Regions from separate parts of the Enterovibrio paralichthyis genome, predicted to be linked through region 2. Evidence: predicted binding sites of a transcription regulator. Region 2 holds the regulator's gene; each other region holds the start of a gene.
The links. The regulator MetJ, encoded in region 2, represses methionine synthesis genes. The targets are predictions, from matches to a motif close to TTAGACNTNTANANGTCTAA.
Positions count from the first base shown of each region.

Region 1 (3,280 bases), on a different contig from region 2:
GTCCAGTGCCTCTGCCAGGAGTGTCACTTCACCTACTTTTTGTTTGGCAAAAGCCAGCCAGGATATTACGTCGGCATCCAGTGTTTCTTCAGATTCAAGATCCAGCGGCGAATGCAACAGTGAACAACTGCTGGCAATCCACAGGCGTTCACCGAGGATATCCTTGGTTGGCTGCAACACATTCAGCCATTTTGCTAAGTCTGCCTTCCAAACGTTACGGCCATTGACCGCACCGATGGAGAGCACCCAATCCTGTGGCAATTGTTTGACAAAGCTCTCCAGTTGGGAAGGCGCTGAGACCAGGTCGATATGAAGACCGTTAACACCCAGTGAAGTGATCACATCCGCATGGTGGTCAACCGCGTCAAAGTAAGTGGTTAGAAGTAGCTTCACATCTCCACCTATCACCTGATAAGCCAGTTTGAACGCGTTGCGCCACTCGGCTTCAAGCTCCAGCGCCAGAATGGGTTCGTCTATCTGCACCCATTCCACTCCCTGCGCTTTGAGTTTCGTGAAGATTTGCTGGTAGACCGACAACAAACGCGGCAGCAGTTCCAGTCGGTTAAAGCCTTCTTCTTTTTCCTTGCCGAGGTAAAGGTACGACAGCGGCCCTAGCACCACAGGCTTGACCTTGTGACCCAGCTTTTGCGCCTCGCTCACTTCCTCAAACAGCTGGTTCCAGCTCAGTGAAAAGGTGTCGTCTTTGGTAAATTCCGGCACGATGTAGTGGTAGTTGGTATTGAACCATTTGGTCATGTCTGACGCGGCGCAGCTACAACCCGTTGGCGCCTTACCGCGGGCGATACGGAACAGGGTATCCAGATCCGGATGCCCGTGACGGTGGCGTTTTGGCACGTGCCCAAGTGTCAGGCTGGTTTGCAAAACATGATCGTACCAGGCGAAGTCACCAACGGTGACAAAAGAAAGCCCCGCTGATGTTTGTTGTGCCCAGTTTTGGTGGCGGATCGTCGCGCCAACATCCAGCAGTGCCTGCTGGCTGATTTCGCCGTTCCAGTATTGTTCGAGAGCAAATTTCAGTTCGCGTTTGTCGCCAATACGCGGGTAGCCGAGAATATGGGTGGTGGTCATTGTCTAAATCCTTTTTAGCCGTCCAGATGTTTACATGTCCACCTTGATAGAATAGAGTGCATAAAACAAACTCAAATTACTCAAACGGATATTGAGAATAATTCATGTTGGAACTTAAACACTTACGGACACTGGCCGTATTGCGTGAAACCGGCTCGCTGACATCCACTGCGACGCAGTTGTGTCTGACCCAGTCAGCCCTTTCCCACCAGCTAAAAGATCTGGAACAGAGAATTGGTTCGCAGTTGTTTTTGCGAAAGACCCGCCCGGTAAAGTTCACAGAAGAAGGTCAAGTGCTGTTGCGACTGGCCGATGATGTGTTGCCGAGAATGGCAAAGGCTGAAACCGAGTTGGCGGCCATGAAGGAAGATGCTCAGGGGCGATTGCACATGGCGATCGAGTGCCACTCTTGCTTCCAGTGGTTGATGCCTGCGCTCAAGGAATACAAGGTTGGCTGGCCATTGGTCACGCTGGATTTCTCTTCTGGCTTTGGCTTTGAGCCCATTCCCGCACTGGCAGGGGGAAACCTGGATTTGGTGATCACTTCTGACATCCTGCCGCGTAGCGAAATCCACTATGAACCACTGTTCGACTTTGAAATGCGTCTGGTGTTGGCTGACACCCATCCCTTGGCGTCGAAAGCATTTATTGAACCTGAAGATCTGGCACAGGAAACGCTGCTCACCTACCCGGTTCAGCGTCAGCGTATGGATATCATCAAACACTTCCTGCAGCCGGTAGGCATTGAACCCGCGCAGTTCAAATCGGCCGACAATACCTTGATGCTGATTCAAATGGTCGCAGCAGGATTGGGGGTTGCCGCCCTTCCAAACTGGGCTATCAGTGAGTTTTCAAGGCAAGGTTTGGTAGTGGATAAGCCTTTGGGCAAAGGGCTCTGGCGCCGTCTGTTTGCCGCGGTAAGAAATCAGGACGCGCAACGTCCCTACTTGCAGGCGTTTTTTATCACCGCCCGCAATCAGTGCCACACCCATTTGGAAGGGATTAAACGGGTATAAACCTAAACATACTGAAGATGCAGGATTCAGGTCGTTTAGGTATACCGCTTATTTAGGGCGCAACTGGTTAACAAGTGGATCGTAATAGCAGCCCATCTCGTTAATCTTGTCGTGGAAAGTCTGGGGGTCCAAATCAAACTGGACCATCAGGTCATCAAGCGAAGCACATTCCAGACGAAGACGTTCGTTGACAATACCGTAAACGATCGCGCCATCCATATGTTCAAGGTTATGAATTTCCATCGCTGCTCCTCCGTCGTTACGGTAAAAGTTTAGAAGCTACAGGCACAATGCGTCGGTGACAGAACGCAAAAAAGGCACATGACGTGCCTTTTATCTTTTCTGCGACAGAAAGTGGCAGCTTTACATTACCGTCGCCATTGCAACGCCCGACGCCGACGCCAATACAGCCAACGACACACAAAGTTGGGCGAGGTGCGGTGTGGTTTGACGGAACAGATGGGTTGCCCAAATCAACACGCCAGCAACCATTAGGCCAAGGCTCAACAGCACGTTGGAAACCATCGCGCTTGCCTCGGCATCACCCATGGCAGCACCAGCCATCGCAACACTTACTGCTGTCAGCATAGCGGCTGCAATGCCTACCACCGGCAGGATTCGGTGGAATGCCTGTAAACGGGAGCGGGCTTTAACCAAAAGAACGTGCGCAGTGATTGCACCTACAAGCAATACCTGAGACACCATCAGCAAGGCTGAAGATACGCCCTGTTGCCAGGCCGCGACCAGGAATGCCAGCACGCCAAAGCCATTCGCCAAATGCAAAACAGGGATAGGGCCAGACTGGCGGGTTTTGCCGGATTTAGAGCGAAGAGAGAAAATACCCAGCGAAATAAATGGCAGCGCAGAAAAGGCGGAATAAGGCACAGTGATTGCCCAACCTGCGACCAGGAACCAGAATGCTTTGTGCAGGCGGCCTCGTTGACCCGGGCAGATATCACCTTTGAGTAACACCAATGTGAGGACAGCTTGCGCACCCAACACACCAGCTAAAACAACAGAACTAAAAACGTCGTACATCTATCTTCCACCAGAATTCGAAATCCCCGGGATTATATAAGTTGCAGGCTTCTGCGTCGATCTCCTCGCAAGTGTTCACATAAAGACAACAACGTTGATAAGGTCACATAAATTGATGAATTCTTTGCATCCGGTCG
Region 1 is NZ_JAHUTS010000013.1:127,730-131,009, reverse strand. Features, by position in the region: gene metE (5-methyltetrahydropteroyltriglutamate--homocysteine S-methyltransferase) at 1-1,089, opposite strand, end outside; gene metR (HTH-type transcriptional regulator MetR) at 1,194-2,105, shown strand; gene KU854_RS15730 (DUF4250 family protein) at 2,154-2,348, opposite strand; gene KU854_RS15725 (hypothetical protein) at 2,469-3,143, opposite strand.
Region 1: a site for MetJ is predicted at 1,104-1,123, ahead of metE (5-methyltetrahydropteroyltriglutamate--homocysteine S-methyltransferase). Genes of this name have one in related genera too.

Region 2 (3,280 bases):
CCGGGCAAAATCTCTGTAGAACTTACCAAACCGGCAGACACCGTTGAAGATTTGGCATTGGCTTACAGCCCGGGCGTGGCTGAGCCGGTGCGTGAGATCGCGCAGGACGCTGACAATGTTTATAAATACACTGCAAAAGGCAACATGGTTGCAGTGATCTCGAACGGTACCGCAATCCTGGGTCTGGGTAACCTTGGCCCGCTGGCGTCCAAGCCGGTAATGGAAGGTAAGGCGCTGCTGTTCAAACGCTTCGCAGGTCTCGATTCTATCGACATCGAAGTGAAACACCGCACCATCGAAGAGTTTGTTGATACGGTTGCCAACATTTCTGACACCTTTGGTGGTATCAACCTTGAAGACATCAAAGCGCCTGACTGTTTTGAAATTGAAAAACAGCTGATTGAGCGCTGTCATGTACCTGTTTTCCACGATGATCAGCACGGCACGGCGATCGTTACGGCGGCAGGTATGCTGAACGCACTGGAGCTTCAGGGCAAAGATATCAACGAAGCCGTGATCGTATGTCTGGGTGCAGGCGCTGCGGCTGTGGCGTGTATGGAGCTGCTGATCAAGTGTGGTGCACAGCGTGAGAAGATCTACATGCTGGACCGTAAAGGTGTTATCCACACCCGTCGTGACGACATTAACGAATACAAGCAACTGTTCGCCAACAACACCGATAAGCGTACGCTGGAAGATGTGATTGAAGGTGCGGATATTTTCCTGGGTGTGTCTGGCCCGGATCTGCTGCCGCCTGACGCGCTGAAGCTGATGGCTGACAAGCCTATCGTGTTTGCGTGTTCAAACCCGGATCCGGAAATCAAACCGGAACTGGCTCACGCGGTGCGCGATGATCTGATCATGGGTACCGGCCGTTCGGATTACCCGAACCAGGTGAACAACGTGCTGTGTTTCCCATTCATTTTCCGTGGTGCACTGGACGTACGTGCAAGCCGCATCAACGATGAAATGAAACTGGCAGCGGTAGAAGCTATCCGTGCGCTGGCGAAAGAGCCTGTGCCTGCATCAGTACTGGCGGCGGCGCGCGTTGACAAGCTGGAATTCGGTCGAGAATACATCATTCCAAAACCGATGGACCCACGCCTGCTGCCACGTGTAGCTAAAGCGGTTGCGGTCGCTGCGGTGGAGTCGGGCGTTGCGCGCATCGAGATGCCAGAAAATTATATGGCTGACAACGAAGCGTAATTCGCCGCGTTTCTTCAAGCACAAAAAAACCAGCCAATTGGCTGGTTTTTTGTTGGTATTCTGTCTCGGCGCTAACGAAATCAATACTCTTCTTCGTTAAACTCAATGCCGAGTTCTTTCATAATCCGCTTCACTTCAGCAGGGACACTGTCGGCTTTGTCTTTACGGATATCATCATCCGTTGGCAGGGGCTGACCGGTGTAAGCGTGTAAAAAAGCTTCGCACAGCAGTTCACTGTTGGTGGCATGGCGCAGATTGTTCACCTGACGGCGGGTACGCTCATCAGTCAGGATTTTCAGCACTTTCAGCGGGATAGAAACGGTGATCTTCTTGACCTGCTCTTTCTTTTTACCGTGCTCGGCGTAAGGGTTAATATATTCGCCATTCCAGTCTGCCATTGTTCACCTTCTTAGCAGTATAGGGTCTAAATCGCTGCCAACGCCGGAGACAACGCGCCCAGGTTGGATGAAAACCAAATTCTAGCGATGTTAACCGCTATATGTAAAGACATATAGACGTCTAGAGGGATTGACGTCTTGGTCTTGAGTGGTTAAGGTTGAACAAATTGTCATCAGAGCGCGCTCAATAAAACGCCGCGCCATACGATCAAATTCAGACAGGGAAGCACACCATGAGCGACAAGAAGTCCGCGACCATCGCCGTCCGTACCGGCATCACCACTGATTCACAGCATCACGCCGTTGTGCCTCCACTTTACCTTTCCACCAACTACGAGTTCCCAGAATTTGGGGCGGTGCCGAAATACGATTATGCCCGCGGCGGCAACCCAACCAGGGCGTTGCTTGAAAGCGCACTGGCGGATCTGGAAAACGGCGCAGGCGCTGTCGTTACCAACTGTGGCATGTCTGCTATCAACCTTTTACTCGCGCTATTGTCTCCTGACGACCTGATCGTGGCGCCGCACGATTGCTACGGTGGTACCTACCGACTGTTTGATTCACGCGCCAAAAAAGGGGCATTCAAGGTGTTGTTTGTTGACCAGAATGATGCCCAGGCGCTTGAAGCAGCCTTACTGCAAAAGCCCAAACTGGTGTGGGTGGAAACGCCTTCCAACCCGCTGCTGCGTGTGGTTGATGTGGCGGCAATTTGCAAACAGGCCCATGCTGCCGATGCTTGGGTAGGCGTGGACAATACTTTCCTGTCACCGGTGCTGCAGCAACCCCTGAATCTTGGTGCGGATTTTGTCGTGCACTCGACCACCAAATTTATCAACGGTCATTCCGACACCGTCGGCGGCGTTGTCGTTGCCAAAGAAGTGGAGCTGTATGAAGAATTGAAGTGGTGGGGGAATTGTATCGGGGCAACCGGCAATGCCTTTGACAGCTATATGACACTGCGTGGACTGCGTACCCTGGGAGCCAGAATGCGCATGCATGAAGAGAACAGTGGCGCAATCCTTGAGTTCCTGAAACAGGAGCCTTTGGTCAGTGTTATCTATCATCCGTCGCTGCCAGCCCACCCGGGTCATGAGATTGCGAAGAAACAACAAGCAGGTTTTGGCGGAATGTTGAGCTTTGAACTCAAAGGTGACGAAAGTGAGCTGAAACTTTTCCTCGCCTCACTTAAGCTGTTCACTTTGGCCGAATCATTGGGCGGCGTGGAAAGCTTAGTCACGCACCCAGGCTCAATGACCCACCGAGCCATGTCGGACGAAGCGCAAGCAGAAGCGGGCATTGCAGCGACCTTGCTGCGCCTGTCCATCGGTCTGGAAGACAAGGCCGATTTGATCGCCGACCTGAAACAAGCATTCGATATAGTAAGAGAGAGCCAGCAATGAGTGCGGTTGAAGTAGTATCCCCTCAGCAGTCGCCATCCCGTCAGTTACATAAGTTCGGTGGCAGCAGCCTTGCCGATCCTGACTGTTTTCGCCGTGTTGCCCGTATCCTGGGTCAATACAGTGGCGACACAGACATCATAGTGGTGTCTGCGGCCGGAAAAACCACCAACCACCTGATTGAGTGGATTGGCCTGTTGGGCAAAGATGGCCGCCTGGCACATGAAAGCCTGCAAAGCTTGCGTAAATACCAGCAGGACTTGATTGAAAACCTGATTG
Region 2 is NZ_JAHUTS010000009.1:108,195-111,474, forward strand. Features, by position in the region: gene KU854_RS12880 (malic enzyme-like NAD(P)-binding protein) at 1-1,206, shown strand, start outside; gene metJ (met regulon transcriptional regulator MetJ) at 1,287-1,604, opposite strand; gene KU854_RS12890 (O-succinylhomoserine (thiol)-lyase) at 1,838-3,004, shown strand; gene KU854_RS12895 (bifunctional aspartate kinase/homoserine dehydrogenase II) at 3,001-3,280, shown strand, end outside.

Region 3 (3,280 bases), on a different contig from region 2:
CGCGCGGTAAACTCCGCCAGCATGTCTGCGTTTGCAACACGGGTAGCTGCCAGCACAATGGATTGCAGGTCTTTCGGCAGTTTGTCAAACGCGGCTTTGTTAATCAGCGCTTCCAGGGTTGTGCCCGGCTCGTGCCAACCTGGGTAGTAGTAGTATTTCGCCGCTTTGTGCAGACCAAACGCCAAATCGTTGTAAGGGCCTACCCACTCAGTCGCGTCAATCGCACCCGATTGCAGTGCAGGGAAGATTTCGCCACCCGGCAGCAGTACCGGCGTACCACCCGCACGTTTCAGCACTTCGCCGCCCAGGCCAGGAATACGCATTTTCAAACCTTGCAGATCGTCAATGCTGTTGATTTCCTTGTTAAACCAACCGCCCATTTGCACACCGGTGTTACCGGCAGGCATCGGGATAATACCGAATGGTTCATAGGCTTCTGCCCACAGCTCCAAACCTCCGCCACTGTAAATCCAGCCATTCATTTCCTGCGCAGTCAGACCAAAAGGCACCGCAGCAAAGAATTGCCCTGCCGGCGCTTTACCTTTCCAGTAGTAGCCTGCGCCATGCCCCATTTCCGCTGTACCGCGCGAGACTGCATCAAACACATCCAGCGCACCGACCAATTCGCCAGCACCGTAGACTTTCACCTCAAGGCGGCCATCGCTCATGTCCGTGATCAGCTCAGCGAGGTTGTTCGCCCCTGTTCCCAAACCGGGGAAGTTCTTTGGCCAGGTGGTCACCATTTTCCAGGTGATTTTTTCCTGTTCAGCAGGTTGTGCCTGTGCAGCAGCTTCCTGCTTCTCTTCTCCACAACCGGACAGCAGCACACCCAGTGCTATTGTGGTCGCAGCGAGAAACGAACGACGTTTTAACATGTTTCAGTCTCCTTGCTCGGAATGGCGATATCGATAAGGCAACACGAAATGGTAATAGGTATAACGGTGGGCGCTGCCTTGAAAAGTCCCTGTCACATCCACCAACACACGGTTAATAAGATGTTGCAATAACTTTACTCATTCTGGGCCATCGCAAGTAGCCTCAGCACGAGGGAGTTTGAAGTCGGTCAAACAATGACCGTCGTTTATTTAACCATCTGATTGCAAAAGTGCTCTGTGGCCGATAAGCGATGTGCCAGAGGATGTCGGAAAATGAAGAGGGAAAATGGGAAAGCAATGAGGAAGGAAATGAAAGGAACCTTGGAAAGCTTGAACAATTGACGGAATACTCACTGGCGGTGCGCGGGGGATGGGCGATTCAAACTTTACTCTTCGAGCCATTAAAGAGTAATCGAGGCGCCCAACAAAGCGGGTTTGAGTATACGTTTGTGAGGTATTCAGGGTGAGGTGGTGAAACGTTGAAAAATTGGCAAAGGGGCAAGGCTTGCCATCATGTTTACCCGTGCCCTGCAAAGTGTCAGCCGTATCGAGCTTGACCAGCTTAAATCCGTTAACGGTACACAGGGTTTCCCAAACACCGGCGTTACTGCCGTGGGCATTGATCACAGGCATCAGTGAGACAAGCAGCCAGCTTAAGGCGCTTGTCGCTAACATCATTGTTTTAAATGACGTCCTCACATCCCTGTCCCTATTACCATTCCAAGCACGTCAGTTTATTGCATCCCACATCCTGAATCAGTGCGCCAGTACAAAAAGCAGTCAGTTAAAATGTGCAACTGCAAAAATAAGGTTACAAAGCGTGAGGGATTCGGTATTTCTAGGGTGAAAGACACACAACGCCAACACCCTATCTCCTTCTATTTTCCCGTTTTATTCTCTCTTCAAAATCAAATATACGTTTAGACGTCTAGCCGTAAAAATATCCATTGACTTAAGTTGCAACAGCAAATAGCATCAAAAACCAGATAGCAGCAATAATCCAACAACAATCGCTGCATTTTTATTCGATTCTTAAACGGATTTTGTCCAGGACGGCATATGATCGAGATAAAACAGGTTAATAAGGAGTTCAAACAGGGCGCACAAACGATCCATGCCCTGCGCGATATTAACCTCCAGATCCCCCAAGGCAGGATCTTTGGCGTGATTGGCGCTTCCGGTGCCGGCAAAAGCACCCTGATCCGCATTGTGAATTTATTGGAACGCCCAACCAGCGGACAGGTGTCTGTCGACGGTGTTGAGCTGACTGCCCTCTCCCAGTCTGATTTGACGCGCGAGCGCCAGAAGATTGGCATGATCTTCCAGCACTTCAACCTGCTTTCTTCACGCACTGTGTTCGAAAACGTCTCGCTGCCACTGGAGCTTGCTGGCAAAGACAAGCAGCACATCCAGCGAAAAGTGACGGAGCTTTTGGATCTGGTTGGCCTCAATGACAAACACCAAAGCTACCCGTCCAACCTCAGTGGCGGCCAGAAGCAGCGTGTTGCGATTGCACGTGCACTGGCAAGTGAGCCAAAAGTGCTGCTGTGTGATGAAGCCACCAGCGCGCTGGATCCAGCGACCACCCACGCCATCCTCAACCTGTTGCAAACCATCAACCAGAAACTGGGACTGACCATTTTGCTCATCACTCATGAAATGGATGTGGTGAAGCGCATCTGTCATGAAGTGGCCATCATTGGCGACGGAGAACTGGTGGAAAAAGGCCCGGTGGGCGACATCTTCGCCCACCCGAAAACCGAGTTGGCACGCACCTTTATCCGCTCGACGCTGGATTTGTCGATCCCGCAGGATTACGCCGAGCGCCTGCAGCCGCAAAACGACGGTACCCTGCCGCCATTGGTACGCCTTGAGTTTACCGGCGCCAGTGTGGATGCCCCGCTCATCAGTCAGGCTTCCCGAAAGTTCGACATTGATGTAAGCATTTTAAGCTCTGACATGGATTACGCCGGGGGCGTGAAATTTGGCCTGATGCTGGCGGAGTTTTTCGGAGAAGAAGAAAACGTCGCCCGCGCGCTGACATTTTTGAAGGAACACAATGTAAACATCGAGGTGCTGGGCTATGTCGCTTAATATTGCTGCCGTTTCAGGTTGGTTCGCAGAGAACGAACGCCTGGTAAACCTTCTGATTGATGCTCTCGGCCAAACCCTCACCATGGTGTTTGTTTCCGGTGCGATTGGCTTTCTATTTGGCATTCCTGTAGGCGTCTTGCTGCACCTGAGCAAACCGCGCGGCCTGTTGGAAAATGCCCTTCTCAACAAGGTGCTGGGCACTGTAGTCAACATTGGCCGTTCTATCCCTTTCATTATCCTGCTGGTGGCGATAATCCCGTTCACCCGCTTTGTGGTGGGCAGCTCTATCGGTACCAGCGCTGCGATTGTGC
Region 3 is NZ_JAHUTS010000023.1:37,317-40,596, reverse strand. Features, by position in the region: gene KU854_RS19870 (TRAP transporter substrate-binding protein) at 1-875, opposite strand, end outside; gene KU854_RS25075 (hypothetical protein) at 1,389-1,514, shown strand; gene metN (methionine ABC transporter ATP-binding protein MetN) at 1,935-2,969, shown strand; gene KU854_RS19860 (methionine ABC transporter permease) at 2,959-3,280, shown strand, end outside.
Region 3: a site for MetJ is predicted at 1,796-1,815, ahead of metN (methionine ABC transporter ATP-binding protein MetN). Genes of this name have one in related genera too.